Regions from separate parts of the Pseudomonas triticicola genome, predicted to be linked through region 2. Evidence: riboswitches for the same ligand, from Rfam matches in the RefSeq annotation. Region 2 holds a riboswitch; each other region holds the start of a gene.
What was found. A riboswitch is a leader RNA that binds a small molecule or an ion and turns the genes downstream of it on or off. The one in region 2 is predicted to bind cobalamin.

Region 1 (10,312 bases), 840 kb from region 2:
GCGCCTGACCGGCGACCCGAAAGCCGTGCAGAGCCCGGGGCTGGCGCCGATTCGCAAGGATCCGCAGCAGATCATCAGCCAGTTCGGCTTCGACGCCGGGCCACCGGAAGTGCTGAAAGTCGACTTCGATCCGGCAACCACCGAGCAGGCCTTGCGCCGGGCCGGGTTGCCGGTGTGGGGCGCCAGTCGACCGTCGATCCTCGGCTGGTGGCTGAACGATTCAACTGAAGGTGCGAGCCTGGTCGGTGATGGTCAGGCCGCAGCCTCAGCATTACGCACGGCCGCACAACATCGTGGTTTGCCACTGCGCTTGCCGCTGGCTGATCTCAGCGAGCAATTGGTTGCCACCGCACCCGCGCTGGAAAGCGCTGATCCCGCGCCCCTGCGCAGTGCTTCGGAGCGCTACAACGCCGACGCCTTGCTGGCGGTGCATGCCCGCGAAGAGGGCGGGCAGTGGCAGGCAAAATGGCGCTTGTGGCTCGGTGATCAGAAAGAGGCCGGCAGCGTACAGGGCGCCGATCAGGCTGCGGTTGCCGATGCGGTGATGCTGGCGGTGGCCGAGCGTCTGGCGCCGCGATTTGTCGCCAAGCCCGGCGCATCCGGTCAGCAGACCCTGGAAGTGCAGGGCATGAATCTGGAGCACTATTCGGCGCTGCTGCGGTTACTCGAACCGTTCGGCGTGCGTCTGCAAAGCGTGCAGGGTGATCGCATCGTCTACCGGGTCAATGGCAGCGTCGATCAATTGCGCGCGCAATTGTCGCTGGCGAAGTTGCAGGAACTGCCGGCCGAAGCGCCGGCCCCGGTGGCGCCTGCCCAGCCAGCGGCGGATGGTGCGCCTGCGGTCGCAGCGCCAACCCCGGCAGCGGCGGCACCGTCGTTGCGGTTTCGCTGGTAAGTCTTTCCTTATATAGAAGCATCAGGAGTGGTAAATGGCCGATACGCGGCGTTGGTTCTGGCTCGGTGGGGTAGTCCTGCTTTGCGCGTTTGTATGGTTGCTGCACCCGATCCTCACGCCGTTTCTGGTCGCGTTGTTGCTGGCTTATCTGTTCGACCCGTTGGTGGATCGTCTGGAACGGCTCGGGCTGTCGCGAACCTGGGGCGTGATTGCCGTGTTTGCCTTGTTCACCTTGATCGTCACGGCGTTGCTGCTGGTGCTGGTACCGATGCTCGCCAAGCAGTTGCTGCGTCTGTACGAGCTGGCGCCGCAGATGCTCGACTGGTTGCAGCACACCGCTGTGCCGTGGGCGCAAGCGAAACTGGGGCTGTCGGACGGCTTCTGGAAGTTCGATAAAGTCAAAGCTGCGATCAGCGAGCACATGGGCCAGACCACCGACATCGTCGGCGTGGTGCTGAGTCAGGCGACGGCGTCGAGCCTGGCGCTGATCGGCTGGTTGGCGAATCTGGTGCTGATTCCGGTGGTGAGCTTCTATCTGTTGCGCGACTGGGACGTGATGATGGGCAAGATCCGCAGCCTGCTCCCACGTGATCGCGAAGAGCGCGTGGTTGCGCTGGCGGGCGAGTGCCACGAAGTGCTCGGCGCGTTCGTGCGCGGGCAGTTGCTGGTGATGGTTGCGTTGGGGGTGATCTACGCGGCAGGCCTGATGATCGTCGGTCTGGAACTGGGGCTGTTGATCGGCCTGATTGCCGGGCTCGCGGCGATCGTGCCGTACATGGGTTTTGTCATCGGCATCGGCGCGGCATTGATCGCCGGGTTGTTCCAGTTCGGTGGCGATCTGTACCCGATGGTCGGGATCGTCGCAGTGTTCATGGTCGGTCAGGCACTGGAAGGCATGGTGTTGACGCCGCTCCTGGTCGGGGATCGCATTGGTCTGCACCCGGTGGCGGTGATCTTCGCGATCCTTGCTGGCGGCGAGCTGTTCGGTTTCACCGGCGTTCTGCTGGCGTTGCCGGTGGCGGCGGTGATCATGGTGCTGGTGCGTCATGTCCACGACTTGTATAAGGATTCCGGGATCTACAGCGGCGTTGACGAACCTGAGCTGTGATGGCGCGGGCCGCCCGGCGCTTGGCCGGGCTGCCCCGTTGCGTTCGAGCGAGGGCAACAGAGAATCTGTCGTCAAACCGCTGCGTCAACGCAAACCTTTGATTTTGCTTGGGGTCTGTCGCATTGTGCGCTCAGCCTCACGGGTATAAACTTCGCCAACTTTACACAGAGGCCACTAACGGTTCCTTTGAGAACTGTTCAGTCAGCATGAAACCGATTCAGCTGCCCCTAGGTGTGCGTCTGCGTGACGACGCCACCTTCATCAACTACTACCCAGGCGCCAATGCCGCTGCACTCGGCTATGTCGAGCGTCTCTGCGAAGCCGACGCCGGGTGGACGGAGAGCCTGATCTACCTGTGGGGCAAGCACGGCGTCGGGCGCACGCATCTGTTGCAGGCCGCGTGCCTGCGCTTCGAGCAGATGGGCGAACCGGCGGTGTATCTGCCGCTGGCCGAGTTGATGGATCGCGGCGTGGAAATCCTCGACAACCTTGAGCAGTACGAACTGGTCTGCCTGGATGACTTGCAGGTGATTGCCGGCAAGGCCGACTGGGAAGAGGCTATGTTTCATCTGTTCAACCGTCTGCGTGACAGCGGCCGGCGCCTGCTGATCGCCGCGTCCACTTCACCGCGCGAACTGCCTGTGAAGCTGGCTGACCTGAAATCCCGTCTGACCCTGGCGCTGATCTTCCAGATGCGCCCACTCTCCGATGAAGACAAATTGCGTGCGCTGCAATTGCGCGCCTCGCGTCGCGGCCTGCACCTGACCGATGAAGTCGGGCACTTCATTCTCACTCGCGGCACGCGCAGCATGAGCGCGCTATTCGATCTGCTCGAGCAGCTCGATCAGGCTTCTTTGCAGGCGCAACGCAAGCTGACTATCCCCTTTCTCAAGGAAACCCTGGGCTGGTAGTAGTGGGCCTTTGCCAGCTTTCAGGCGCCAGAAAACCCGCGTATCTGCGGCGATCCACCGGCCAGACGAGTTACGCGCTTAGATGTAAACGCGAAACCGGGAAGTCACATAAAGTTCGATTGAATTTGCAAATGAGGACGATAGCGGGCATAGTCTCGGCTTCTTTACAACTATCAGCCACGGTCGTGCCCATGCTAAAGCGCTTCGCACCCCTCGTGCCTCTCGCACTCGTTACCCTGTTATTCGGTTGTGCTGCTCATTCTCCGGTTCAAGAGCCGCCGCAACAGGTCAAGAATTCTGCTACCGCCCAGTCTTCCGTTATTTATCAGGAAGAGCTGGACACCGAAAAAGAACTCAACCAGTTCAACGGCAGCAAGCCATATCAGCTTCCTGTACTGGCTGACAGCATCCTCGAACGCGGCATGTCCCTGATCGGTACCCGTTACCGTTTCGGCGGTACCTCTGAAGCCGGCTTCGATTGCAGCGGTTTCATCGGTTACCTGTTCCGCGAAGAGGCGGGCATGAACCTGCCGCGCTCCACTCGCGAAATGATCAACGTTGATGCGCCGCTGGTTTCGCGCAGCAACCTTGAGCCGGGTGATCTGCTGTTCTTCGCCACCAATGGTCGTCGCGGTCGTGTCAGTCACGCCGGTATCTACCTGGGTGACAACCAGTTCATTCACTCCAGCAGTCGTCGCAGCGGCGGTGTTCGCATCGACAGCCTGGGTGACAGCTACTGGAGCAAGACTTTCATCGAAGCCAAGCGTGCACTCGCCATGGCGCCGACCGTGGTCACCGCTCGCAAGTAAGCCCGATGTCGCTGCGTTCGCGGCGACACAACGGCACGGCAATGGAGTAGACGTAAACTTTACAAGGTGAAGTTAAAGTCTTACTTGAAGTTTGCCGCGTAGCCGCTAGAATCCTGAATCTATATTGATGGCAAACCGCCTGCGTGATGACGCAGGCGGTTTTGTTTCTGTCCATTCGGCAGAGAAAGCCGCAGCCAGATCAGGATGTTCTGCTTATGACGATGTCGGCCCGCCTCACCTTGATCCTTTGCGCCGCGCTGCTCAGCGCCTGCGCCAGCCGTACACCGCCGCCAGCCCCCGTGGTTCGCGCGCCGATCGTGTTCGCTCCCTCCCAGGCTTTTTCCCCCGTTGCTGAAGACGTGCTGTTCCGTGCCCTCGGCCTGGTCGGTACGCCGTATCGCTGGGGCGGCAACACGCCAGATTCCGGTTTCGATTGCAGTGGTCTGATCGGTTTCGTCTACCGCGACGCGGCGGGAATTTCGCTGCCACGCTCGACCCGCGAAATGATCGTCATGCAGGCGCCGAATGTCGGCAAGGAAGGCTTGCAGACCGGCGACCTGATTTTCTTCGCCACCAATGGCGGCTCGCAGGTCAGTCATGCGGGGATTTACGTCGGTGAGGGGCGCTTCGTGCACGCGCCGGCCACAGGCGGCACAGTCAAGCTCGATAGCCTGTCGAAGGCCTATTGGCAGAAGGCGTATCTGAGCGCCAAGCGAGTGTTGCAGCCGGGGCAGTTGGCGCATAACCCGTAGTAAAAATCGCATACATTCTAATGTGGGAGCGAGCCTGCTCGCGAAAGCGGTGTATCAGCCAATTCAATGGAGGCTGACACTACGCATTCGCGAGCAGGCTCGCTCCCACAGTTGTTTCAAGTCACATTCAACATCACTTCGTGGCCGACACACGCCACACCTTGTTCCCGACATCATCCGCCACCAGCAAGCCACCTTGCTGATCGATCACTACGCCCACCGGGCGGCCCAGCGCATTCTCGTCCTTGTCGAGGAAACCGGTCAGCACATCCACCGGCTGCCCGGTCGGCTTGCCACCAGTGAACGGCACGAAAATCACCTTGTAGCCGCTGTGCGGTTTGCGGTTCCACGAGCCGTGTTGGCCAATGAATGCGCCTTCCTTGAATTGCGCCGGCAGGCTGTTGCCCTCGGCGAAGGTCAGGCCCAGCGAAGCGGTGTGCGGACCGACCGCGTAATCCGGAGCGATGGCCTTGGCCACCAGATCTGGATTCTGCGGTTTGACCCGCACATCGACGTGCTGGCCGTAGTAGCTGAACGGCCAGCCATAGAAGCCGCCGTCCTTGACCGAGGTGATGTAGTCCGGCACCAGATCGCTGCCGATTTCGTCACGCTCGTTGACCGCTGTCCACAATGCGCCGCTGGTAGGTTCCCAGGCGAGGCCGTTGGGGTTGCGGATGCCCGAGGCGAAGATCCGGTGATTGCCGGTCGCACGATCCACTTCCCAGATCGCCGCGCGGCCTTCTTCCTGATCCAGACCGTTTTCGCCAACGTTACTGTTCGAGCCGACGGTGACGTAGAGCTTGTTGCCGTCCTTGCTGGCGATGACGTTCTTGGTCCAGTGGTGATTCAGCGTGCCGCCAGGCAAGTCTACGACTTTGATCGGTTGGGTCTTGATCTCGGTGGCGCCCGGCTCGTAGTTGAAGCGCAGCAGGCGGTCGGTGTCGGCCACATACAAATCATTGCCGACGAGCGTCATGCCAAACGGCGAATTGAGGTTCTGCAGAAACACCGTGCGGGTTTCCGCGACGCCATCGTGGTCGGCATCACGCAGCAGGGTGATGCGGTTCGGGCTGGGTACGCCGGCACCGGCCTTGCCCATGACTTTCTTCATCACCCAGCCACGAATGCCTTTGCTGTCATCGGGCTTGGGCGGCGCATTGGTTTCCGCCACCAGCACATCGCCGTTGGGCAGCACGTAGAGCCAGCGCGGGTGATCAAGGCCTTCGGCAAACGCGGCGACCTGGGTGCCGGCCGCTGCGGTCGGTTTCGCGCCGTCCGGCCAGCCCACCGCCGGGGCGATGTTGACTGTCGGGATCAGCGTCTTGTTCGGTTCGGGCAGTTTCGGCGATGGGCCGGTGCCGTCGGAGACTTGCAGGCTGGAGGTTTCACCGCAGGCAGCGAGCCCGCCAGCGACGGCGATGATGAGAGCGAGTTGGGCCTTGCGCATTGCTGATCTTCCCTATGAATGCATTCCTAAACATAGAGGAGGGCGCAGGCCCGATGGTTCAACTGCTCAACCGCGGGCTTCCTTGAACAGCACGGCGATGCCCGGATGATAGTTGCCAGCGTCGCTGTGCAATTTGCGATAGGCGTAGGGGAAATACCAGGCGACTGCGCAGGTGTGTTCCTTTTGCAGGTCGTCGACCATGTCCTGCAGTTCTTCGGGGCTGGCGCTGTGCTGGGCTTTTTGCGGAGCAACGAACAGGCACCCGAGCTTGAGATCGCTGGTGTAGCTGATGCGCTTGGCATCAATGGTGATGTCGAGCAGGGCTTGGGTCAGGTTGAGGTTGTTGACCCGTGGCCAGCGTTGCGTGGCCTGAATGAACGCGCGGTCGTCGCTGCCGGCGATCAGCAGATCGGCACGGGCATTGCGCTCGCCTTCTTCGTTCTGTTTGCGCGTGGCCGTGTCATTCAGCGTGACCATTTCAGCCATCCACGCCGCTGCCGCGAGCAGACCGAGATTGGCTTTCTCGTCGTGCCAATATGGCGTGTCGTTGTCGCCGCGTACGGTGTTGTAGCGATCGATACAGTCAAACCAGCGTTCCAGCACCGGGCGCAGGAATTCCAGGCGCGGGTTGCTGATGATCATGCCTTGCATCGTCGTCATCCTTATTGTTGTAGTGGGCTTTTTGGAAAAAAGCATGGCCCTTTGATATCACTTGTCACAGTCTGGCACAAGATTGCCGCTGCACAATTGATCAGCGGCAGTTATTCGCGCGCAAAGCGCCTCTTCAATTGACGCTCCACCCCCAACCCTCTAACCTTCGCCGCTTGTTTCAGGTGCTCTGTGGCCCCGCGTCGACAGAGTGAAACAGGGAAGCCGGTGAGGGTGGTCTTCAAGCGAAGCCACGATGATCCCGGCGCTGCCCCCGCAACGGTAAATGAGTGAAAACTGCGCCTTGAGCCACTGCCTCGAAAGAAGCGGGAAGGCGCGCAGTCCGGCGAAACGCCGCTCATGAGCCCGGAGACCGGCCTGATCCATCTCAGCGGCATCACGGTGGGCGATGCCAGGCTTTTTGCCGTCTATTCTTGTGCCTGCCCGCCGTTATCCAGCCTCAACGGAGAGCTCCCCCATGATTGATTCCCCCGAGCGTGACGAACGCCATCTGGCGCGCATGCAGCGCAAGAAAGCCGTGATCGACGAACGCATCGCCAACTCGCCCGACGAATGTGGCCTGGTGCTGGTGCTGACCGGCAACGGCAAAGGCAAGAGCAGCTCGGCATTCGGCATGCTCGCCCGCGCAATGGGCCACGGCATGCAGTGCGGCGTGGTGCAGTTCATCAAGGGCCGCAACAGCACTGGCGAAGAATTGTTTTTCCGCCGCTTTCCCGAGCAGGTGCGTTTCCACGTCATGGGCGAAGGCTTCACTTGGGAAACCCAGGATCGCCAGCGTGACATCGCCGCTGCCACCGCCGCTTGGGAAGTCTCGCGCGAATTGTTGCGCGACCCTTCGATCGGTCTGGTGGTGTTCGACGAATTGAACATCGCCCTCAAGCACGGCTACCTCGATCTCGATCAGGTGCTCAGTGATTTGCAGGCGCGCCCGCCGATGCAGCATGTGGTCGTCACCGGTCGCGGCGCCAAGCCGGAAATGATCGAAATGGGCGACACGGTCACCGAAATGGGCATGCTCAAGCACGCCTTTCAAGCCGGGATCAAAGCGCAGAAAGGCGTCGAACTTTGAAGCAACCACGTCACTGCCCGGCGGTGCTGATCGCCGCTCCGGCCTCCGGTCAGGGCAAGACCACCGTCACCGCCGCACTCGCCCGTTTGCATCGCAACCAAGGGCGCAAGGTGCGCGTGTTCAAATGCGGGCCGGACTTTCTCGACCCGATGATCCTCGAGCGCGCCAGCGGTGCGCCGGTGTATCAATTGGACATGTGGATGGTCGGCGAGCAGGAAAGTCGCCGGCTGTTGTGGGAAGCCGCCGCCGAAGCCGACCTGATTCTGATCGAGGGCGTGATGGGCCTGTTCGACGGCACGCCATCCAGCGCTGATCTGGCGCGCCACTTCGGTGTGCCGGTGCTCGGCGTGATCGACGGCACCGCCATGGCGCAGACCTTTGGCGCCTTGGCGCTGGGCCTGGCGAAGTATCAGCCGGACTTGCCGTTCGCTGGCGTGCTGGCCAACCGCGTCGGCACCTTGCGCCATGCGCAATTGCTCGAAGGCAGCCTCACCGAAGGTTTGCGCTGGTACGGTGCGCTGTCCCGCGAGACCGGCATCGAATTGCCGAGCCGCCACCTCGGCCTGGTCCAGGCCAGCGAATTGAATGATCTGGATCTGCGCCTCGACGCGGCCGCCGATGCGCTGGCCAGCAGTTGCCAGGTTGCGCTGCCCCCCGCCGTTGAATTCGCCGCGCCTGACCTCATCGCCGCCGAGCCTCTATTAAAAGGTGTGCGCATCGCCGTTGCCCGCGATGAAGCCTTTGCCTTCACCTATGGCGCCAGTCTCGATCTGCTGCGGGCGATGGGCGCCGAACTGCAGTTTTTCTCGCCGATCCGCGACACGCAATTGCCCGAGGCGGACAGCCTGTATTTGCCGGGCGGTTATCCGGAACTGCACCACGTCGCGCTGGCGCAAAACACCACGATGCTTGCAGCAATCCGCGCGCACCACGCGGCGGGCAAGCCGTTGCTCGCCGAATGTGGCGGCATGCTTTATCTGCTGGATTCGCTGACTGATGTCGAAGGTAATCGTGCTGAGCTGGTCGGTTTGCTCAAGGGCGATGCGGTGATGCAGAAGCGTCTGGCGGCGCTGGCGTTGCAGGCGGTTGAGCTGCCGGAAGGGGAGTTGCGTGGGCATACCTATCATCATTCCCTGACCACCACCGAGCTGACGCCGATTGCCCGTGGGCTGAGTCCCAATGGCGGGCGTGGGGCCGAGGCGGTTTATCGCGAGGGACGGATGACGGCGTCGTACGTGCACTTTTATTTCCCATCGAATCCGACTGCGATTGCGGCATTGTTTGCGCCAGATCGTGAGGCCGCGTTCGCGAGCGGGCTCGCTCCCACAATGGATGACCTGAACCCTGTGGGAGCGAGCCTGCTCGCGAAAGGGCCATGACCGACAACACATTCTCCGAAGCCGAACGCGCAGCGGTCTACAAGGCCATCGCCGAACGCCGCGACATGCGCCACTTCACCGGTGGCAGCGTCGAGCCGCAGCTGCTGCGCCGTCTGCTCGAAGCCGCTCATCAAGCGCCGAGCGTCGGCCTGATGCAGCCCTGGCGCTTCATTCGTATCAGCGATCGTGCTCTGCGCGGGCAGATCCGCGATCTGGTGGAAGAAGAACGCATCCGCACCGCCGAGGCCCTCGGCGAGCGCAGCGATGAGTTCATGCAGCTCAAGGTCGAAGGCATCAACGACTGCGCCGAAGTGCTGGTCGCAGCGCTGATGGACGATCGCGAAAGACACATTTTCGGTCGGCGCACGTTGCCGGAAATGGATATGGCCTCGTTGTCTTGCGCGATCCAGAATTTGTGGCTGGCTTCCCGCGCCGAAGGCCTCGGCATGGGTTGGGTCTCGCTGTTCGAGCCGCAGGCCTTGGCGGATTTGCTCAAATTGCCGGCCGGTGCGAAACCGCTGGCGGTGTTGTGTCTGGGCCCGGTCAAGGAGTTCTATCCGGCGCCGATGCTGGTGCTTGAAGGCTGGGCGCAGGCGCGACCGCTGAACGAGTTGCTGTACGAAAATTATTGGGGAGTGAGTCAATGAGTGTGGCGTTGCTGAGTGTCGCCGCGGTAGCGCTGGATGCGCTGCTCGGTGAACCGAAACGCTGGCATCCGCTGGTGGCGTTCGGCAATTTTGCCGGGCGCATCGAGCAACGCTTCAACGCCGGCGGTCGTGGCTGGCGCAGTCATGGCGTCACCGCGTGGGTTATCGCGGTACTGCCGCTGACCTTGCTCGCCACAGCATTTTCCTGGGCGCCCTATGTCGGCTGGATCGTCGAGATTCTCGCGTTGTATTGTGCACTCGGCATGCGCAGCCTCGGCGAACATGTCGCGCCTGTCGCGGCGGCGTTGCGCGCCGATGATCTGGACGAGGCACGCAAGCGCGTCGGTTATTTGGTCAGCCGCCAGACCAATGAACTGGACAGCAACGCCGTGGCCCGTGCCGCCACGGAATCGGTGCTGGAGAACGGCAGCGATGCGGTGTTCGCTGCGCTGTTCTGGTTTGTCGTTGCCGGCGCGCCGGGCGTGGTCCTGTATCGCTTGAGCAATACCCTCGATGCGATGTGGGGTTATCGCAACGAACGCTTCGAGCGTTTCGGCTGGGCGGCGGCGAAAATCGACGACGTGTTGAACTACATTCCTGCGCGTCTGGTGGCATTGACCTACGCG
Region 2 (10,312 bases):
GCATTGAACATTGAAAGGTAATCGTCCATCGCCAGGCTCTGCTGGCACGGGCGCAGGTCGAGACTATCGAGGTCGTTGCTGACACCGCCGAGCAGTTGCTGGATCAGTTCGGTGCCGCTGTCGGGCAACTCGGCCGTGATCGGATAACCCTCTTCGCGCAATGCCCGCAGAATGTTCAGCGCCGCCGCCGGCGTATCGAGGCCGACGCCGTTGCCGATGCGGCCGTCGCGGGTCGGGTAGTTGGCGAGGATCAACGCGATGCGTTTTTCGCCGTTCGGCACGCGCGCCAGATCAACCCAGCGCCGCGCCAGTTCGGCGACGAAATCCATGCGCTCGGGCTGGGCACGGTAGCAGACCACATCGGACTGACTGCGCTCGCTGCGCCAGGCCAGATCCTTGAAGCTGATCGGTCGGCTGATGATGCGCCCGTCGAGTTCCGGCAAAGCAATGTGCATCGCCAGATCACGCGGCCCGAGGCCCTGCTCGCTGTCGCGCCAGCCGGGCTCATTGTCCTGAGCGCAGATCGCTTGAATCACCGGGATGTTGCGGCGAAACGGGCGCAGATGCGGCGCCTCGGGACTCGATTGGGCAAAACCGGTGGTGTTGAGAATCACCCCCGCCTCGACTTCATCCAGCCAGTCCTCGACCACAGACAGGCAACCGGGTTCTTTCAGACTGGCCACCGCGATCGGCAGCGGATTGAGTCCGGCTGCCTGCAAACGCTGACAGAACACATTGATGAACGCCGTGTTCGCCGCCTGCAAATGCGAGCGATAAAACAACAGCGCCGCCACCGGTTGACCGGGCAGCCATTCGGCTTGCCAGTCGCTCAGGGCAGCGCTGTTTTTCTGTGGGTGATAAATCGCCGTGCGCGGCAGGGTTTGCGGCTCGCTCCACGGGTAATCGCGGGCGAACCATTGGTGGGCCAGGCAACGGAAGAAAGCCAGTGCATTGCCCATGCCGCCCTGACGCAGAAATTGCCAGAGTCTATCGCGCACTTCGGCGCTGACCGTGCTCAAGTCACTGAGCTCGGGGTCCGGGCGGTCATCGCCGGGCACCAGAATCAGTTGCACGCCGCGTTCGGACAACTCGACCAGCCGCTCGACGCCGTAGCGCCAATAGGCAATGCCGCCATGCAGGGAGATCAGAATGACCTTGGCGTGGCGCAGCACTTCGTCGACATACAGATCGACCGAGGCATGATTCTGCACCTGCATCGGGTTGGCCAGACGCAGGCTCGGGTAGTCATCGGGCAATTGCTGCGCAGCCTCGGCAAGCAGCGCCAGGCTGGAATCGCCGCTGCACAGGATCACCAGCTCGGCGGGGGTTTGGCCAAGGTCGGCAATGTTGTCATCCGAGACGAAACCGCCGGGCTGGGTCCTGAGCAGGTGCATGGCTTAAACGCTGAGCGCAGCGCGCAATTGCGCTTCGAGTTGTGCGGCATCGAGTTCCTGACCGATCAGCACCAGACGCGTGACGCGCGCTTCTTCGGCGCCCCACTGACGGTCGAAATGCTTGTCGAAACGCGTGCCCACACCCTGGATCAACAGGCGCATCGGCTTGTTCGGAATCGCCGCGAAGCCTTTCACGCGCAGAATGCCGTGCTGCACCACCAATTGCGTCAGCGCGTCGAGCAGCAGGCTTTCGTCGGCTTGCGGCAGTTCGATGGAGATCGAATCGAAGGCGTCGTGATCGTGGTCGTCGTCATCACCGTCGTGATGGTGATCGTGGTGACTGTGGCGGCTGTCGATGTGCTCCTCGGAGCCGGCACCGAGACCGATCAGCACGTCGAGCGGCAGGCGGCCGTTGCTGGCTTCGATGATTTTGACTGCTGGCGGCAGCTCTTCGGCGACTTCTGCGCGCACCCGAGCCAGATCTTCCGCGCTGGTCTGGTCGGCTTTGTTGAGGATGACCAGGTCAGCACTGGCCAGTTGATCTGCGAACAACTCGTGCAGCGGCGACTCGTGATCAAGGTTCGGATCGAGTTTGCGCTGGGCATCGACCTGATCCGGGAACGCTGCGAAGGTGCCAGCAGCGACGGCCGGGCTGTCGACCACGGTGATCACCGCGTCAACGGTACAGGCGCTACGGATTTCCGGCCACTGGAAGGCTTGCACCAGCGGTTTTGGCAGGGCCAGGCCGGAGGTTTCGATAAGGATGTGATCAAGGTCACCGCGACGGGCCACCAGTTCGCGCATCACCGGAAAGAACTCTTCCTGCACCGTGCAGCACAGGCAGCCGTTGGCCAGCTCATATACGCGGCCGCTGGCCTCTTCTTCGGTGCAGCCGATGGTGCATTGCTTGAGGATTTCACCGTCGATGCCGAGCTCGCCAAACTCATTGACGATCACCGCAATGCGCCGGCCCTGAGCGTTATCGAGCATGTGCCGCAGCAGCGTGGTTTTGCCTGAACCGAGGAAACCGGTGACGATGGTGACGGGGAGTTTGGCCAGTGTTTTCATCGGTATGCCCTTTGGCAAGCGGCGGGCATACGGGACGAGAACCGGCAGCGCGCATGCACGCCGGAAGCATTCGCCACCGGATCACCCCGCCCGGTTGTAGTGAGAATCTGTGACGAGGCAGGTCTCCTGGCTGACGGCGTTCAGGCGCTGGGCCTGGCGTTCATTGCGCCTTCCCGCTGGCTCATCGGTTGAGCTGGCAGTGGCGTGGCAACGAACATCACCGTTCACAGTTGCGGGGGCAGCCGCGGCTTTGACCGCGTTCCCTTCTTAGCTTCGGCGAGTGCCGAAGAACCTCGAAAGCGCAAGGCTACGCATGGTGTGGGGATGGGTCAATGGGCGCAGGTGTTGAGCCTTGCGGTTGGGGGCATATCCGTTGCTTCGGGTGCTGCCGCTGGCGGTTTCGCTCTTACAGCGACTCACTTTTTCAAACACCGGAATGCCGGCCCAGCAAAAAGTAAGCAAAAGGCTTTGCCCCGGCGTACGGCCCGCTCGCTGGGGCTCGGGGTACCTTCGTTACGGGACCGATCCCGTAACGAAGCCTGCCGAAGGGGCAAAAGATCAAGAGCCAGAGCAAAAGCCCCTCACCCTAGCCCTCTCCCGGAGGGAGAGGGGACTGACCGAGGTGTTCAGGCGAAATACGCCGACTTGCGATATCGAGTCGAATGCAGATTCTGAAAAGCCCGCAAATCGGCTCCCTCTCCCTCGGGAGAGGGCTGGGCGGGCGGCGTTCCGATGAGGGGCGAATCCAACACAGATCCAAAGCAGACCACACGCTTTTCACCACTCAACAATGAGCGCAAGCTCGAGTGCTCTTGATCTTGATCCACCGGCGACGTCGGAAGGCTGAGTGGAGGGATTGATCCGGGCGTGGGAGCGCAGCGACCGTCTGGCGCAGCCAGACACAGCGCAAGGAGGTGCAGCGAAGCAAACCGGAGCCGCTGCGCCCGGATCAGTCCCGCAGCGAAGGAACCCGAGCCTGCGAAGGCCGAACGTAGGAGCAAGCCTTTTTGGGTACTTTTCGGCGTTTGGAAAAAGTGCCTCGCCGTAAGGGCGAAACCGTAATCAGCAACACCCGCAGCAACGGATATACACACAAAAACATCAGAAAAATCCCCCACCGCAGCACCGAAAACTCCCCGGAAATTGACTAAAAACCCAAACCCATGTTCTCCTGCCCACCTTGTTACGGGTGCCCTTCACAGGGTGAAACGGGAAACCGGTGAATCATGTGCTTTACTCAAAGCCATGTCAGTCCGGTGCTGCCCCCGCAACGGTAAGCGAGCGAAGCGTCAGATCCACTGTGCCCCGGCATGGGAAGGTGACGCTTGCAGGTCGGCGACAAGCCAGCCCCTCGCAAGCCCGGAGACCGGCCCGCAACACCCAGCGCGCGCAAGCGTCGCTGACCACAAACAAACCCGCGGTGGGCGGGCGCTGTTCGAAATCCCTGCGTGCCCGGCTCGCAGGGATTTTCGTGCGCTCTGTTTACCCGCTGACATTTCAGAGGGAAGCGCTATGTCGATCATCAGCAATACCGTCAGCCACACTGACCACATCTCCAGCAGCACCACACTCGGCCAACGCGTGGCCGCCGCCCTCTTCGCCTCGATCCTCGGTGCCAGCCTGGTCTGGTTCGCCGGTTTCTCGCACATCGAGGCGGTGCACAACGCCGCCCACGATACCCGCCACAGCGCCGCGTTCCCGTGCCACTGAGGCTTGCCGAGATGATCAAGCGTATCGCGCAAACCGCAGGCTTCACCGGCTTGCTGGCCGCCCTGCTGCTGACCCTGCTGCAGAGTTTCTGGGTTTCGCCACTGATTCTGCAGGCCGAAACCTTCGAGAAATCCGAACCGGTCGCGCAAGTTCACGAACACGCCGCCGGCACCGCCGCCCACAGCCATGATGGCGAAGCCTGGGAGCCGGAAGACGGCTGGCAGCGCGTGGTCTCGACTACTGGCGGCAATCTGGTGGTGGCGGTGGGTTTCGCCCTCATGCTCGCCGGCCTGTACACCTTGCGCGCGCCAACCAAAACCTCGCAAGGGCTGCTCTGGGGTCTGGCCGGTTACGCGACGTTCGTTCTCGCGCCGACCTTGGGCCTGCCACCTGAATTGCCGGGCACTGCGGCTGCCGATCTGGCTTCGCGGCAGATCTGGTGGATCGGCACTGCCGCTTCGACCGCCGTCGGCCTGGCACTGATCGCCTTCAGCCGCCACTGGCTGATGAAGCTTCTCGGTGTGGCGATTCTCGCCGTGCCGCATGTGATCGGCGCGCCGCAACCGCAGGTGCATTCGATGCTTGCCCCAGAGGCACTGGAAACCCAGTTCAAAATCGCTTCGCAGCTGACCAACGTCGCGTTCTGGCTGGCCTTGGGCCTGATCAGTGCATGGTTGTTCCGCCGCAAAAGCGCAGGCCCATATCAGGCATGACCGATGACCGCGCAGCGCCGACCCTGGTGGTCGGCCTCGGCTGCCAGCGGGGCTGCCCGGCCAGTACGTTGCGTGCGTTACTCGATCAAGCGTTGCAGGCGCACCGCATCGAGCTGCGAGCGGTCAAGGCTTTGGCGAGTATCGACCTCAAGCGCGACGAACCGGGGTTGCTGGAACTGGCCACACAATTGAACCTGCCGCTGCAGTATTTCAACAGTGCCGAACTGGCGCCCTATCAGCAGCGCCTCAGCCATCAATCGCAGATCGCCTTTGAGCGCACCGGCTGCTACGGCGTGGCGGAAAGCGCCGCGCTGGCTCTCGCCGAGCAACTGATTCAGGCGCCGGCGAAACTGCTGATCCACCGGCAGAAATATGCGCAGGCCACGCTGGCATTGGCCGGCGCTGCATAAAATCCCGATAATCCCCGCCATCGATCATGAGCACGCTTCATCTGCAGTGTGCCTGCGCCTCTTCACAAGGATTCAACGATGACCGTCTACTTCATCGGCGCCGGCCCCGGCGACCCGGAACTCATCACCGTCAAAGGCCAACGGCTGATTCGCAGCTGCCCGGTGATCATTTATGCCGGTTCGCTGGTACCCGCAGCGGTGCTGGAAGGTCATCAGGCCGACACCGTGGTCAACAGCGCTGAACTGCATCTGGAACAGATCATCGATCTGATCAGGACTGCCCATGCCCAAGGCCAGGATGTGGCCCGTGTGCATTCCGGAGACCCAAGTCTGTACGGCGCGATCGGTGAGCAGATCCGCTACTTGCGTGAGCTGAACATTCCTTTCGAGATCATTCCGGGCGTAACCGCGACGGCGGCATGCGCAGCGCTGCTGGGCGCCGAGTTGACCCTGCCGGACATTTCGCAAAGCGTGATCCTGACCCGTTACGCCGACAAGACCGCGATGCCCGCCGGCGAAGAACTGGCGAGCCTGGCGCAGCACGGCGCGACCATGGCCATTCATCTGGGGGTCAATCATCTGGAAAAGATACTGGTTGAACTGCTGCCGCATTACGGCGCGGACTGCCCGATTGCCGTTATTCACCGCGCGACATGGCCGGATCAGGACTGGGTGGTAGGTACATTGGCGGACATTGCCGCAAAGGTCGAGGCCAAAGGCTTTCGGCGTACGGCGCTGATTCTGGTCGGGCGGGTGCTGGGCAGCGAGGTGTTCAGCGAGTCGTCGTTGTATCGCGCCGGGCATGCGCATCTTTATCGCCCTTGAAGACGCTTTCGCGAGCAGGTCGCTCCCACAGGTGATTGCATTTCATTGTGGGAGCGAGCCTGCTCGCGAATGGGCGGTGAAAGTGGCCCATAAAAAAACGGCGCTCACGGGGCGCCGTTTTTCATGTTCGCAGCGAACGCCTTAGTAGTAGGCGTTTTCTTTCTGCGTGTGGTCGGTCACGTCGCGAACGCCTTTGAGCTCCGGGATGCGCTCGAGCAGAGTGCGCTCGATGCCTTCCTTCAAGGTCACGTCAGCCTGGCCGCAGCCCTGGCAACCGCCACCAAACTGCAAAACAGCGATGCCGTCCTCGACCACATCGATCAGGCTGACCTGACCGCCGTGGCTGGCCAGCCCCGGGTTGATTTCGGTTTGCAGGTAGTAGTTGATGCGCTCGTTGACCGGGCTGTCGGCATTGACCATCGGCACTTTGGCATTTGGCGCCTTGATGGTCAGCTGGCCGCCCATACGGTCGGTGGCATAGTCGACAACGGCGTCGTCAAGAAACGCTTCGCTGAAGGAATCGATGTAAGCGGTGAAGCTTTTCAGCCCCAGCGCGGTATCTTCAGGTTTCTCTTCGCCCGGCTTGCAGTAGGCAATGCAGGTTTCGGCGTACTGGGTACCAGGCTGGGTAATGAAGACACGGATGCCGATGCCCGGGGTGTTCTGCTTGGAGAGCAGATCAGCCAGGTAATCATGGGCGGCGTCGGTAATGGTAATAGCGGTCATAAAAACTCCTCGCAGGCTTGGGCGCAGTTTACGCCAATCGGCGCGGCTGACAAAGTCCTAGTATTTTTGTCGGGAAAGAAACCCGGCATATGCCTGCGAATGCTCAAAGGTTCTCGTACCGGTTCATATCCAGCACACCCTCTTCCACCGGATCGGTTTCATGGATGTACTGGCTCAGATCGTGGAAATACAGCCAGAACTGCGGATGACTGCGACGAATGCCCCAGCGTTCGACGATCTTGTCGAACCGATTGGCATCCTTGGCATTCTCCATCGCATCGACGAACGCCGGCACCTGCTCGGCCGGTACGTTGAAGATGAAGTTCGGGTAACTGGTGAGTACGCCCGGATAGATCGTCAATGTGTCGAGGCCCGGTTGATAGCGCAGCGACTCACCGAGCAAAAACGCCACGTTGCTGTGGGCGCGGTTGCGCAGCACGCTGTAGACCTCGCGCTTGCCGCTGGCGGTTTCGACGCGCAGCAAGGTCGCTTCGGGCAACTGGTCGATGACTTTCAACCCTGCGGCCGGTCGCGAGGCCAGACGGCTCAGGGCCTGCTCGGCGTTCTGCAACGCCGGATCGATATTCGGTCGCGAGCAATAAGCGCCGTCGCAGCGATTGATCGGGTCCGGCCGCGCGTTCAGATCACCGTAGCGCGCCAGCAACTGCATGGCGAAATCGTGTTTCGGGTCTTTTTCGTCGAGTTTGAGCGCGGTCGGTTTGTCGTCATCGATGGCCTCGTAATCGAGCCACATCTTGAACTGGCCGCCGTCCTGGTACCAATCGTTGAGGTAATCCTCGCGCGAGTCAGCGGGCATCAGGCGCAGGAAGTTCTGCTCGGCGCCGTTACGGATCAGGTCGAAATACAGACGGGTCTGCGCCTGATGGGAGACGTTGCCGAACACGTCGAAATTGACCGCGAGCTGGTAATAGGTGCGCTCCAGCAGCGGATAATCGAACAGCCACATGGTTTGCGGCACCTCACCGATCAGCCCCTTGGTCACCGAAGCACTGTCGAAATGGCGGAAAATGCTCAGCAAGGCGTTGTCGTTGCCGGCCCACAGCGTCGACCAGCTCGGCGCCGGCAGATCGGCATAGCTGTCGCGGCGCAGTGCCTCGTATTCGTTGCGCTTGTCGCGGTAGTTGCGCCACAGGCTCAGCACGCTGCCGACATCGTCGTTCTGCCCCGGCATCGCCAGCAGCGGCGTAGCCTGGCCACGGTAGTTCGGGTCGGTGATGTAGAGATCATGTTCCGGCGCCTGGAACAGCGCCCAGAAGTTGTCGCGGATCACGTCGGTCGCGATCTGCCCACGGCACACCGGCCCGCGAATGAAGGTGCGGACGAAGTATTCAGCGTTATCGAGCATGAACTGATAGCGCGCCTGCGCCGGAATCGCTTCGAAAGTGGCAAACGGATTGGCACGGCTTTGCGGGCCGTACCCCGGCAGCGCATTGACCTGCCAGTTGCCGTTGTAGAACAGGCTCTTGATCCGCGCCATTTTGGCTGCGCTCAGCGGATAAGTGATGTGCGTCTTGTGCACGATCACCCCCTGCACCGGCCACAAGCGGTAATACACCTGCGTGCCCGGGTCGTCGTTGGGGCGGCGCGTGGCGATCAGGTCGATCGGCTGGCCGCTCGGCGTCCGCGAACGTACCCACTGGAAATAATGCCCCGGCTCACCATCCTTGAAATAGATGTGCGCCAGATACCAGTGCTCGAACAACCAGCGCCCGACCAGACTCTGCCGCGCACCGGGGGCGTTGAGCAGGTTTTCCCACTGCAGGATCTGCATGGCCTCTTTGGCACTCGGCGCCAGGCTCTGCTCGTCAATCGGCGCGCCAGACGCCAGCCAGCGCTGCAGAGTCTGGTATTGCTGGTCGGTCAGGCCAGTGACCGCCAGCGGCATGCCCTCTTTCGGGTGCGCGCCGGCATATCCGTCGAACTCCGCAGGCATTGCGCATAGATTGTTGCGATTGAGCCCTAGAACAATGTCTTCCGGCAGTTTGGCGTTCGGCGTCAGCGGCGTCTTGTGGCCGAGTTCAAGCATGCGTGCCATCAGCGCGGCCTGACTGCCCTGGGCATCGAGCACCGAATAGAAGTCTTTCTGCTGCCAGGCGCGCTTGCCGAACGCGTCGTAAAACAAGCGCGTGGTCGGTGCCGCCTGGGTGCGTTCGCCGTCGTACACCGGCATCTTGCTCGCACCACGGGCGGCGCCTTCGCCACTGCCGAGATTGAGCTGACAGGCCGAGTCATAGCACGCATGGCAGGCTACGCACTTCTCGGTGAAGATCGGTTGGATATCCCGGGTGTAGGAGATGGAAGAAGAAATGGCGGAATCTTGCGCCGCAACGCTCCCGCTCAGGACCAGCAACCATAAACTGATGAAGCGGTGCGGCATGCTGCTGATCTCGATGGTAAAAAAAGGCTGCGATTCTACCGTTTTGACGCTCGTACCAACATGAGCGATATTCATGCAAAAGCTGCACATGCTCCAAAAGCGCACAGGTTTGCTATGATCGCGCTCCTTCGTAATGGCCTTTCCGAGTAGTCCACATGTCCGATCGCAGCGTCCGCCTTCAAGCTCTCAAGCAAGCCCTCAAAGAGCGCATCCTGATTCTCGACGGCGGGATGGGCACGATGATCCAGAGCTACAAGCTCGAAGAGCAGGATTATCGCGGCAAACGCTTCGCGGACTGGCCGAGCGACGTCAAGGGCAACAACGACCTGCTGGTGATCACCCGTCCGGACGTGATCGGCGGCATCGAAAAAGCCTACCTGGACGCCGGCGCCGACATTCTCGAAACCAACACTTTCAACGCCACGCGCATTTCCATGGCCGATTACGGCATGGAAGAGCTGGCGTACGAGTTAAACGTAGAAGGCGCACGTCTGGCGCGCAAGATTGCCGACGCCAAGACCGCCGAAAACCCGGCCAAGCCGCGCTTCGTTGCCGGCGTGCTCGGCCCGACCAGCCGCACCTGCTCGCTGTCGCCCGACGTCAACAACCCCGGCTACCGCAACGTCACCTTCGATGAGCTGGTGGAAAACTACACCGAAGCCACCAAAGGTCTGATCGAGGGCGGCGCCGATCTGATCCTGATCGAAACCATCTTCGACACCCTCAACGCCAAAGCGGCGATCTTCGCCGTGCAGGGCGTGTTCGAGGAGCTGCACATCGAACTACCGATCATGATTTCCGGGACCATCACCGATGCCTCCGGCCGGACCCTGTCGGGCCAGACCACCGAGGCGTTCTGGAACTCCGTGGCCCACGCCAAGCCGATCTCCGTGGGTTTGAACTGCGCCCTCGGCGCCAGCGAACTGCGCCCGTACCTGGAAGAGCTGTCGAACAAGGCCAGCACCCACGTATCCGCGCACCCAAACGCCGGCCTGCCGAACGAATTCGGCGAGTACGACGAACTGCCGTCGCAAACCGCGAAAGTCATCGAAGAGTTCGCCCAGAGCG
Region 3 (10,312 bases), 730 kb from region 2:
TCATTGGCTTGGGTTTTACCTGGTTGGCGAAAGGCACGGGCACACCGAGCGGCGTGCGGGTGTCGAGATAATCCTGATCGAGCCGATTGAGTATAGGATCGGCCTCGGGAACTGCCACGGCGGGGAGATCGACGGACAAAAAAAGACGAAGCCCGCATTGCGCGGGCTTCTTCGTGCGGAGCTGTTTACATTCTTGCCAGTGCCTGAGCCAGATCGGCGCGCAGGTCTTCAATGTCTTCGACCCCCACCGACAACCGCACCAGCCCATCGCCAATCCCCAGCTTCGCGCGGGTTTCCGGCGGGATGGTCGCGTGGGTCATGATCGCCGGATGTTCGATCAGGCTCTCCACGCCACCCAGACTTTCCGCCAGTGCAAAGATCTGCACGTTCTCGAGAAAGCGCCGTGTGCCGGCCAGATCGCTGTTCAGATCAACAGAAATCATCCCGCCAAAACCACGCATCTGCCGCTTGGCCAGTTCATGCTGCGGGTGCGACTCAAGGCCGGGATAGTAGACACGCTTGACCTGCGGTTGCTGCTCCAGCCACTGCGCCAGATCCAGCGCGTTGCTGCAATGGCGTTCCATGCGCAGCGCCAAAGTCTTCACTCCGCGCAGGGTGAGGAACGCATCGAACGGCCCGGAAATTGCGCCGACGGCGTTTTGCAGGAAACCGAGTTTTTCCGCCAGTTCGGCGTCCTGCCCGACCACGGCAATGCCACCGATCACGTCGGAGTGGCCGTTGAGGTATTTGGTGGTCGAGTGCAGGACGATGTCGAAACCCAACTCCAGTGGGCGCTGGATGTAGGGGCTGGCGAACGTGTTGTCGGCCACGCAGATGATCCCGCGCGCGCGGCAGATGCGCGCGATTGCGGCCAGGTCCGACAGGCTCAGCAGCGGGTTGGTCGGGGTTTCGACCATGACCATGCGCGTGTCGTCCTGCAGCGAGGCTTCGAACGCCGACAGATCGGTCAGGTCGACGAAGCTGAAACGGTGCCCGGCACTGCGCTGGCGGACCTTGTCGAACAGGCGGAACGTGCCGCCGTACAAGTCATTGCCGGAAACGATGTGCGAGCCGGCGTCGAGCAGTTCCAGCACCGTGGAAATCGCCGCCAGCCCTGAGGCGAAGGCAAAGGCGCGGGTGCCGCCTTCCAGATCCGCGACGCAGCGCTCCAGGGCGAAACGCGTCGGGTTGTGCGAGCGGCCGTAGTCGAAACCCTTGTGTACGCCGGGGCTGTCTTGCAGGTAAGTCGAGTTGGCATAGATCGGCGGCATCAGCGCGCCGGTGGTCGGGTCCGGCTCTTGCCCGGCGTGGATCACCCGTGTGGCAAAGCCTTGGGATTTGGCGTCGTGCTGACTCATGCAAGGGATCTCCGTAATTGGTTGAGCATGTCGGTGCGGGTGATCAGGCCATGGAAGCCTGAGGCGTCGGCGATGATCGCGACGAGGCCACGGCTGAGCACCGATTCCAGATCGGCCAGGCTCGCAGCCGGGGCGAGGGTTTGCAGTTTGTCGGTCATTACACTCGACACCGACTGGCTGAAACGTGCGGCATCTTCGTGGACGCCGAGGAGGATGTCGGACTCGTCGATCACACCCACGAGTTGTTTGCCTTCGACCAGCACCGGCAGTTGCGAAACGTCCGCCAGACGCATGCGCTGGAAGGCCGTGAGCAGGGTGTCGTCCGGGCCGACGCTGATCACCCGGCCGTCCTCGAAACGCCGTGCAATCAAATCGCGCAGATCGCCGTAGCCCTTGCGTTGCAACAGGCCCTGATCGGTCATCCACTGGTCGTTGTAGACCTTCGACAGGTACCGCGTGCCGGTGTCGCAGACAAAGCTGACCACGCGTTTCGGCTCGGTCTGCTCGCGGCAATAACGCAGCGCGGCAGCGAACAGGGTGCCGGTCGATGAGCCGCCGAGAATGCCCTCGGCCTTGAGCAGCTGGCGGGCATGATCGAAGCTTTCCGCGTCGCTGATCGAGTAGGCGTGACGCACGCTGGAGAGGTCGGTGATCGACGGAATGAAGTCTTCGCCGATACCCTCGACCGCCCACGAACCGGGCGTCGACAAGGTGCCGTCGCGGCTGTATTGCGCCATTACCGAGCCGACGGGATCGGCGAGGACCATTTCCAGATCCGGCTGCACGCGCTTGAAGAAGCGACTCAATCCGGTCAGCGTGCCGGCCGATCCGACGCCGACGACAATGGCGTCCAGATCATGTTCGGTCTGCGCCCAGATTTCCGGTGCGGTGCTGCATTCATGGGCCAGCGGGTTGGCGGGATTGTTGAATTGGTCGGCGAAAAACGCGCCGGGAATGTCCTTGGCCAAACGCGCGGCGACGTCCTGGTAATACTCGGGATGGCCCTTGCCGACGTCAGAACGAGTGATGTGCACTTCGGCGCCCATGGCCTTCAAGTGCAGGACTTTCTCGGTGGACATCTTGTCCGGCACCACCAGCACCACACGATAGCCTTTGGCCCGGCCGACCAGCGCCAGACCCAGACCGGTATTGCCGGCAGTGGCCTCGACAATCGTTCCGCCCGGTTGCAGGCGGCCGTCACGTTCGGCAGCGTCGATCATCGCCAGACCGATACGGTCCTTGATCGAGCCGCCAGGGTTCTGCGATTCAAGTTTGAGAAACAGCGTGCACGGTCCGGTATCGAAGCGGGTGACCTGAACCAGCGGAGTATTGCCTATCAGCCCAAGCACGGCAGGGCGTGATTCCTTCGACATTTCTTCACCTCTTTATGGTGTTGATCGCGTTCCAATCGCGGGAAAAGACTCGCGTGCAACTTAGGCGCAGACATCCTCTCTCGCAACCTTTAATCCTTGGAAAATCCAGCCATTTGGATCTAACGATAGAACGAAAACTGGCATGTTGCCCTGAGGTGTCTGATCGTTCCCACGCTCCGCGTGGGACTGCAGCCGGGGACGCTCTGCGTCCCTACGGTCTGAAGATCGCAGCCTTCGGCAGCTCCTGTAGGGGGCTTCTGTGCATGAGTAGAACTTGTGATGATCTGGAATTTATTGAGTTTGTTTCATCAAGCACGGTTCCCGACAATACCGCCATCGAATAAGCATCTGGAGTTGTTTGTCATGGCACTGGCCCATTCCCTTGGATTTCCGCGCATCGGTCGCGACCGCGAACTGAAGAAAGCGCAAGAGGCGTTCTGGAAAGGAGAACTGAACGAGGCGGGCCTGCGTGACGTCGGGCGTGAGCTGCGCAAGGTCCATTGGGACTTGCAGAAAAACGCCGGCATCGACTTGCTGCCGGTCGGCGATTTTGCCTGGTACGACCAGGTGCTGAGCCACTCGCTGATGTTCGGCGTGATCCCCGAGCGTTTCCGTCCGCACGACGGCAAAGCCACGCTGCAGACCCTGTTCAGCATGGCCCGAGGCGTCAGCAATACTTGCTGCGGCGAAGGCCACGCTCAGGAAATGACCAAGTGGTTCGACACCAACTATCACTACCTCGTACCGGAATTCAGTGTCGACCAGCACTTCCACCTGGGTTGGGAGCAGCTGTTTGAAGAAACCGAAGAGGCCCGCGCGCTGGGGCACAACGTCAAACCGGTGATCCTCGGCCCGCTGACCTATCTGTGGCTGGGTAAAACCAAAGGCGCCGACTTCGACAAGCTCGATTTGCTTGACCGCCTGCTGCCGCTGTACGGCCAGATCTTCGCGCGGCTGGCGGCGTTGGGGGTGGAGTGGGTGCAGATCGACGAGCCGATTCTGGTGCTCGATTTGCCGCAGGACTGGAAGAATGCCTTCGAGCGCGCCTACAACCAGATCCAGCGCGATCCGCTGAAAAAACTGCTCGCCACGTACTTCGGTGGTCTGGAAGAAAACCTCGGTCTGGCGGCGAACCTGCCGGTCGACGGCCTGCACATCGATCTGGTGCGCGCGCCGGATCAATACCCGACCATTCTTGATCGTTTGCCGACTTATAAGGTGCTGTCGCTGGGTGTGGTCAATGGCCGCAACGTCTGGCGCTGCGATCTGCAAAACGCGCTGGCGACGCTGCGTCATGCCCATGAGCGTCTGGGTGATCGCTTGTGGGTGGCGCCGTCCTGCTCGTTGCTGCACAGCCCGGTTGATCTGGGCCGGGAAGACCAACTCGATGCCGAACTGAAAAGCTGGCTGGCGTTTGCCGTGCAAAAGTGCGAAGAGGTCGCCGTGCTCGCCCAAGCGGTCAGCGAGCCGGAAGCGCCACAGGTACTGCGCGCCCTGGCGCAAAGTCGTTCGGTACAAACCAGCCGCGCCGCCTCGCCGCGCATTCACAAACCTGAGGTGCAAACGCGGGTCGCGGCGATCACTGCCAGGGATGCGCAACGCCAATCGCCGTTTGCCCAGCGCATCGCCAAACAGCGCGGCAAACTTGATCTGCCGCTGTTTCCGACCACCACCATTGGTTCGTTTCCGCAAACGGCGGCGATTCGTCTGGCGCGTCAGGCTTACAAACAGGGCAAGCTCAGCGCCGCCGATTACACCGATGCGATGCACACGGAGATTCGCCACGCAGTGGAAATTCAAGAACGCCTCGGCCTGGATGTGCTGGTGCACGGGGAGGCCGAGCGCAACGACATGGTCGAATACTTCGCCGAACAGCTCGACGGCTATGTCTTCACCCGCTTTGGCTGGGTGCAGAGCTACGGTTCGCGCTGCGTCAAGCCAGCGGTGATTTTCGGTGACCTGAGCCGCCCGCAGGCGATGACGGTCGAGTGGATCCGTTACGCCCAGGGCCTTACCAACAAGGTCATGGAAGGCATGCTGACCGGCCCGGTGACCATGCTGATGTGGTCCTTCGCCCGCGAAGACGTCAGCCGCGAAGTGCAGGCTCGACAACTGGCGCTGGCCATTCGTGACGACGTGAATGATCTGGAAGCGGCAGGAATCAAAATCGTGCAGATCGACGAAGCGGCGTTCCGTGAAGGCTTGCCGTTGCGCCGGGCGCAGTGGCCGGCGTATCTGGAATGGGCAAGCGCAGCGTTCCGCCTGTGCGCCTCCGGCGTGCGCGACGAAACCCAGATCCACACGCACATGTGCTACAGCGAATTCAACGACGTGATCGAGTCGATCGCGGCGATGGACGCCGATGTCATCACCATTGAAACCTCGCGTTCGGACATGGAACTGCTCGAAGCGTTTGAAGCGTTTGCCTACCCGAACGACATCGGCCCCGGCGTGTACGATATTCACTCGCCACGGATTCCCGATGTGACGGAAATGGTTGGCTTGCTGCGCAAGGCGGCGGAGCGTATTCCGGTTGAGCGGCTGTGGGTCAATCCGGATTGCGGGTTGAAGACCCGAGGCTGGCCAGAGACCGAAGCGGCGTTGGTGCACATGGTCAGCGCCGCACGGCAACTGCGCAAAGAGTGGGCCTGACCCTTTACCGCCCTGGAATACATAACCCTGTGGGAGCGAGCCTGCTCGCGAAAGCGGTGTGTCAGTCGACATTAATGTTGGATGACCTGACGCCTTCGCGAGCAGGCTCGCTCCCACAGCATTCACATTCCCCCGACATTCACGGCAACACACAATCCCCTTGTGGGAGCGAGCCTGCTCGCGAAAGCGGTGTGTCAATCGACATCAATGTTGGATGACCTGACCCCTTAGCGAGCAGGCTCGCTCCCACAGAACTCGCGTTCTCCCCGTCATTCACGGCAACACACAAATCCTTTGTGGGAGCGAGCCTGCTCGCGAAAGCGGTGTGTCAGTCGACACCATGTTGGATGACTTGACGCCTTCGCGAGCAGGCTCGCTCCCACAGAAATCACATTCCCCCGTCATTTGCGGCAACACACAATCCCCTTGTGGGAGCGAGCCTGCTCGCGAAAGCGGTCTGTCAGCTACACATGCATCAAGCAAGGAAGCGCAATATCGGTGCACCATCGAACGGGTCCGTCAAATAGTGCGCCCTGACCCCGAAAGTCGTCTGTAAACGCTCCGGCGTCAGCACGTGCAGCGGTTCGCCAAGCGCGACCAGACGCCCGCGCTCCAGCACCGCCAGGCGATCGCACTTGAGCGCCTGATTGAGATCGTGCAAGGCGATCAACGTGGTCACCGGCAGTGCGCGCACCACTTGCAGAATGCTCAACTGATGCTGGATATCGAGGTGGTTGGCCGGCTCGTCGAGCAGCAGGATCTGCGGGCGCTGCGCCAGTGCGCGGGCGATGTGCACGCGTTGGCGTTCACCGCCGGAGAGGCTGCGCCAGAGGCGGTTGCGCAGGTGCACGGCGTCGACGTCGACCAGCGCTTGCTCGACGATTGCGTCATCTTCCGGCGACCACGGTTGCAGCGCCGACAACCATGGTGTGCGCCCCAGCGCCACGGCGTCGAACACGCGAATGCCATCGTCGGTATCGGCCTGTTGCTCAACCACTGCGAGTGTCTGCGCGATGCTGCGCCGTGACATCTTGCCCAGCGCCTGACCGTCGAGCTGCACATGGCCCACGCTCGGTTCACGCAACCCGGCCAGCAATTTGAGCAACGTGGATTTCCCCGAACCGTTCGGCCCGACAATGCCCAGGGTCTCGCCGCGCTGAACGTCGAGGCTGACACCGTTGAGCAACTCGGCACCGCGCACTTTGAAGCCCACACCCGCGCAACTCAGAACCGTGTTCATCGCGCCGATCTCCGGCCCACCAGAATCAGCGCGAACACCGGCGCGCCGACCAACGCAGTGATCACGCCGACCGGGATCACCTGACCCTTGATCAGGGTGCGCGACAGCACATCGGCGGCGATCAGAAACACCGCGCCGCCCAGCGCACTGGCGGGCAACAGACGCGCATGCCCCGTGCCGAGCAACAACCGCGCGGCATGGGGAATCACCAGGCCGACAAAACCGATCGAGCCGACAATCGACACCATCACCGCCGTCACCAGCGCGGCGCAGCCGATCAACAGAATCTGCACGCGGCGCACGGCAATGCCGAGGGAGGCTGCCGAGTCCGCGCCAAAGGTGAACGCATCCAAGGCTCGGCGATGCCACAGACAAACAACCAAGCCCAACACCGCCACCGGCACCGCCAGCCACACCGACGGCCAGCGTACGCCGCCGAGATTGCCCAGCAGCCAGAACATGATGCCGCGCGCTTGTTCGGAGCTGGCCGAGCGGGTGATCAGAAAAGCGGTGAGGGCGTTGAACAGTTGCGAGCCGGCAATCCCGGCCAGAATGATCTGCCCGGTGCCACTGGCCGAGCCGCTGACCCGTGCCAACAAAATCACCAGTACGAACGCGGTCACCGCGCCGGCAAAGGCACCGACCGACAATGAAATCGCCCCGGCGCCGACGCCAAGCAGGGCGACCATCACCGCGCCAGTCGAGGCGCCAGCAGAAATTCCCAGCAGATACGGATCGGCCAACGGATTGCGCAGCAGCGATTGCAGGATCACCCCGCACGTCGCCAGGCCGGCGCCGCAGGCCGCCGCGACCAGCGCGCGGGTCAGGCGATAGTTCCAGACGATGCCTTCGTCGATCGGGTCGAGCACATAACCGGCGCCCCACAGCTTGTTGGCCAGCACCTGCAACACTACGCTCGGCTCGATCGAAGTCTCGCCAATGGCCACGCCGCCAATCAGTGCGACCGACAGCGTCAACAGCACCAGCAGCAAACGGATCAGGCGTCTGCTCATGGCGACAGGTCGTAGCCGTTGATGGCGCTGGCCAGTTGTGCGAGGCCGTCGAAGGTGCGCAGGCTGGCCTGCATGGCCATGGCGTCAAGGATGATGATGCGGTTGTGCTTGACCGCGTCCATGTTGCGCGTCACCGGATCACTGCGCAGGAAGGCGAGTTTTTTCTGATAGTCGTCCGCCGGGAAACGTCGACGATCCATGCGCGCGATCACCAGAAATGTCGGGTTGGCCTTGGCGATGGTTTCCCAGCCGACGGTCGGCCATTCTTCATCCGACTCGACCACGTTGCGCACGCCGAGGGTGCTGAGCATGAAATCGGGAACGCCTTTGTGCCCGGCCACGAAAGGCTCGATGTCCATCTCGGCGCTGGAGAACCACACCAGGGCGCTGACGTCTTTGCGCTGCTGCTTTTTCGCCGTGGCGATCGACTGCGCGAGGCTGGCTTTGAGCTGGTCATTGAGCTGCTCGCCACGCGCCTGCACATCGAAAATCGCTGCGAGCTGGCTCACGGCTTTGTAGATGCTGTCGATGCGAAACGGCGCCAGCCGCGTGCCGTCCGAGCCGACGAGGTTGTCCTTGGCTTCGCAGTCGGAGGGCAGCAGATAGGTAGGAATCTTCAGTTCATGAAACTGCTCGCGGGTGCCGACCGCGCCTTGCGGGCCGACCATCCATTCCAGCTCGACGGCTACCAGTTCCGGGCGTTTGGCGATCACCGCTTCGAAACTCGGCTCGTTGTCGGCGAGGCGCTCGATCCTGTCGTTCTGCGCTTTGTATGTGCCCAGCACGTCGTTGAACCACAGTGAGGTGCCGACGACTTTGTCGCCCAGGCCCAAGGCATAAAGCATTTCCGTACCGGCCTGGCCGATGGTCACCGTGCGCGCGGGCGCGTGCTGAAAGGTCAGGCTGCTGCCGCAGTTCTCCACGGTCAGCGGATACGCAGTCGGCGACGCTTGCGCCAGGGCGCAAAGGCTCAGAGCGGTGAGCAGGGTGGCAACGCGGGGCAGCAGCATGGGGCAGTCTCCAGGGGAACCGTACGGGAGCGGGCGGGTACGGTTTGGAAACACACCTCGGGCGCGGTCGTGGAAACTGCGCAAGGCCGGCACGGGGAAAATACGCGCGGCACGATGTCCTTCCCGGACACCCCGCCGGTTAGTCAGTCACTGTGCCGGCAGGTCTCCTGACTGATGCGTCATCGCCACGCTCCGGCCTTCCCGGGATTCACCCAGTGGCAGTCGAGGAGCAGGCTCGGCACCTACAGTTGCGGGGGCAGTTCCGATTGATGCTGTGCAAGCATTTCGGATTCCCTATTAATTCCGTGTGGAAACCGGCGGCGGCATGGTAGTCGATTTGCACGGTGGAGGGGGAGGCGAATCTGCCACAGCGTCGATTTTGCCGTCGGCATTGCAATCGGCCGTATGCACTGATTAATATACGATCCATATACATTTCGTATCGGATACAAATATGGGCATCGTAAAAATTTCAGAGGACATGCACGAGAACCTGCGCATCTCCAGCAACGCCCTCAGCCGCTCGATCAACGCGCAGGCCGAGCACTGGATGCGCATCGGCATGCTCGCCGAGCTGCATCCCAACCTCGACCACAGCGCCATTTGCCGCCTGCTGATCCGCGCCGAACAGAACGGCGGACTGGATCTGCAACAACTGACTCAGGAAACCGTCAGCGCATGAGAAACCAGATCAAGATCAACACGCCGGCCGACATCGAAAAATCCCGCGCCGCCGGCAAACTCGCCGCCGAAGTGCTGGCGATGCTGGTGCCGCATGTGAAGGCCGGGGTGACCACCGATGAGCTGGACCGGTTGTGCAACGACTACATCGTCAATGTGCAGAAAGCCGTGCCGGCCAACGTCGGTTATCACGGCTTTCCGAAAACCGTCTGCGCGTCGGTCAACGATGTGGTGTGCCACGGCATTCCATCGGGTACGCCATTGAAAGACGGCGACATCGTCAACCTCGACATCGCGGTGATCAAGGACGGCTGGTTCGGTGATACCAGCCGCATGTATGTGGTGGGCGAGGCGACTCCTGAAGCGCAGCACCTGATCAAGACCACCTACGAAGCCATGTGCGCAGGCATCCGTGCAGTGAAGCCGGGCGCAACGCTGGGCGATATCGGTCATGCGATCCAGAGCCTGGCGGAGGCGGAGGGCTTCAGCGTGGTGCGCGAGTATTGCGGCCATGGCATCGGCAAGGTCTATCACGATGAACCGCAGATACTGCATTACGGCTTTCCCAATCAGGGCCTGAAACTCAAGGCCGGGATGATTTTCACCGTGGAGCCCATGCTCAATGCCGGCAAACGCCATGTGAAGAACATGCCGGATGGCTGGACCGTATTGACCAAGGATGGCTCCTTGTCGGCGCAGTGGGAGCATATGGTCGCGGTGACGGAGACCGGCTTCGAAATTCTCACCGCCTGGCCGGATGAGATTGAAGGGTACCGGGCCATTGGCTAATACCGTGTCGCCTGCTTGCCCTCACCCTAGCCCTCTCCCAATGGGAGAGGGGACTGACCGAGGTGTTGTTGCGAGATACGCCGACGTGCGATACCGAGTCGAACTTACATTTTGAACAGCATGAAGATCGGCTCCCTTTCCCCCTCGCCCCCCGTGGGGGAGAGGGCTGGGGTGAGGGGGTAGATCCAACTGACTC

Region 1: another riboswitch for cobalamin. It lies ahead of cobO (cob(I)yrinic acid a,c-diamide adenosyltransferase); the one in region 2 lies ahead of cobW (cobalamin biosynthesis protein CobW).
Region 3: another riboswitch for cobalamin. It lies ahead of KVG85_RS05360 (ABC transporter substrate-binding protein); the one in region 2 lies ahead of cobW (cobalamin biosynthesis protein CobW).

Annotation. Positions count from the first base shown of each region.
Region 1 covers NZ_JAHSTX010000001.1:2,720,229-2,730,540, reverse strand. Annotated here, with positions in the region: gene KVG85_RS12100 (DUF2066 domain-containing protein) at 1-895, shown strand, start outside; gene KVG85_RS12095 (AI-2E family transporter) at 930-2,003, shown strand; gene hda (DnaA regulatory inactivator Hda) at 2,210-2,914, shown strand; gene KVG85_RS12085 (C40 family peptidase) at 3,106-3,723, shown strand; gene KVG85_RS12080 (C40 family peptidase) at 3,939-4,475, shown strand; gene KVG85_RS12075 (PQQ-dependent sugar dehydrogenase) at 4,609-5,922, opposite strand; gene KVG85_RS12070 (hypothetical protein) at 5,989-6,573, opposite strand; cobalamin riboswitch at 6,737-6,966, shown strand; gene cobO (cob(I)yrinic acid a,c-diamide adenosyltransferase) at 7,049-7,660, shown strand; gene KVG85_RS12060 (cobyrinic acid a,c-diamide synthase CobB) at 7,657-9,039, shown strand; gene bluB (5,6-dimethylbenzimidazole synthase) at 9,036-9,686, shown strand; gene cbiB (adenosylcobinamide-phosphate synthase CbiB) at 9,683-10,312, shown strand, end outside.
Region 2 covers NZ_JAHSTX010000001.1:1,884,749-1,895,060, forward strand. Annotated here, with positions in the region: gene cobN (cobaltochelatase subunit CobN) at 1-1,394, opposite strand, end outside; gene cobW (cobalamin biosynthesis protein CobW) at 1,398-2,462, opposite strand; cobalamin riboswitch at 2,562-2,773, opposite strand; cobalamin riboswitch at 3,633-3,851, shown strand; gene KVG85_RS08455 (CbtB domain-containing protein) at 3,975-4,172, shown strand; gene KVG85_RS08460 (CbtA family protein) at 4,184-4,885, shown strand; gene KVG85_RS08465 (cobalamin biosynthesis protein) at 4,882-5,295, shown strand; gene cobM (precorrin-4 C(11)-methyltransferase) at 5,374-6,120, shown strand; gene nfuA (Fe-S biogenesis protein NfuA) at 6,262-6,846, opposite strand; gene KVG85_RS08480 (fatty acid cis/trans isomerase) at 6,950-9,244, opposite strand; gene metH (methionine synthase) at 9,400-10,312, shown strand, end outside.
Region 3 covers NZ_JAHSTX010000001.1:1,154,350-1,164,661, forward strand. Annotated here, with positions in the region: gene KVG85_RS05335 (cystathionine gamma-synthase) at 186-1,358, opposite strand; gene KVG85_RS05340 (pyridoxal-phosphate dependent enzyme) at 1,355-2,731, opposite strand; gene metE (5-methyltetrahydropteroyltriglutamate--homocysteine S-methyltransferase) at 3,095-5,383, shown strand; gene KVG85_RS05350 (ABC transporter ATP-binding protein) at 5,859-6,623, opposite strand; gene KVG85_RS05355 (FecCD family ABC transporter permease) at 6,620-7,636, opposite strand; gene KVG85_RS05360 (ABC transporter substrate-binding protein) at 7,633-8,646, opposite strand; cobalamin riboswitch at 8,787-8,980, opposite strand; gene KVG85_RS05365 (ParD-like family protein) at 9,101-9,328, shown strand; gene map (type I methionyl aminopeptidase) at 9,325-10,116, shown strand.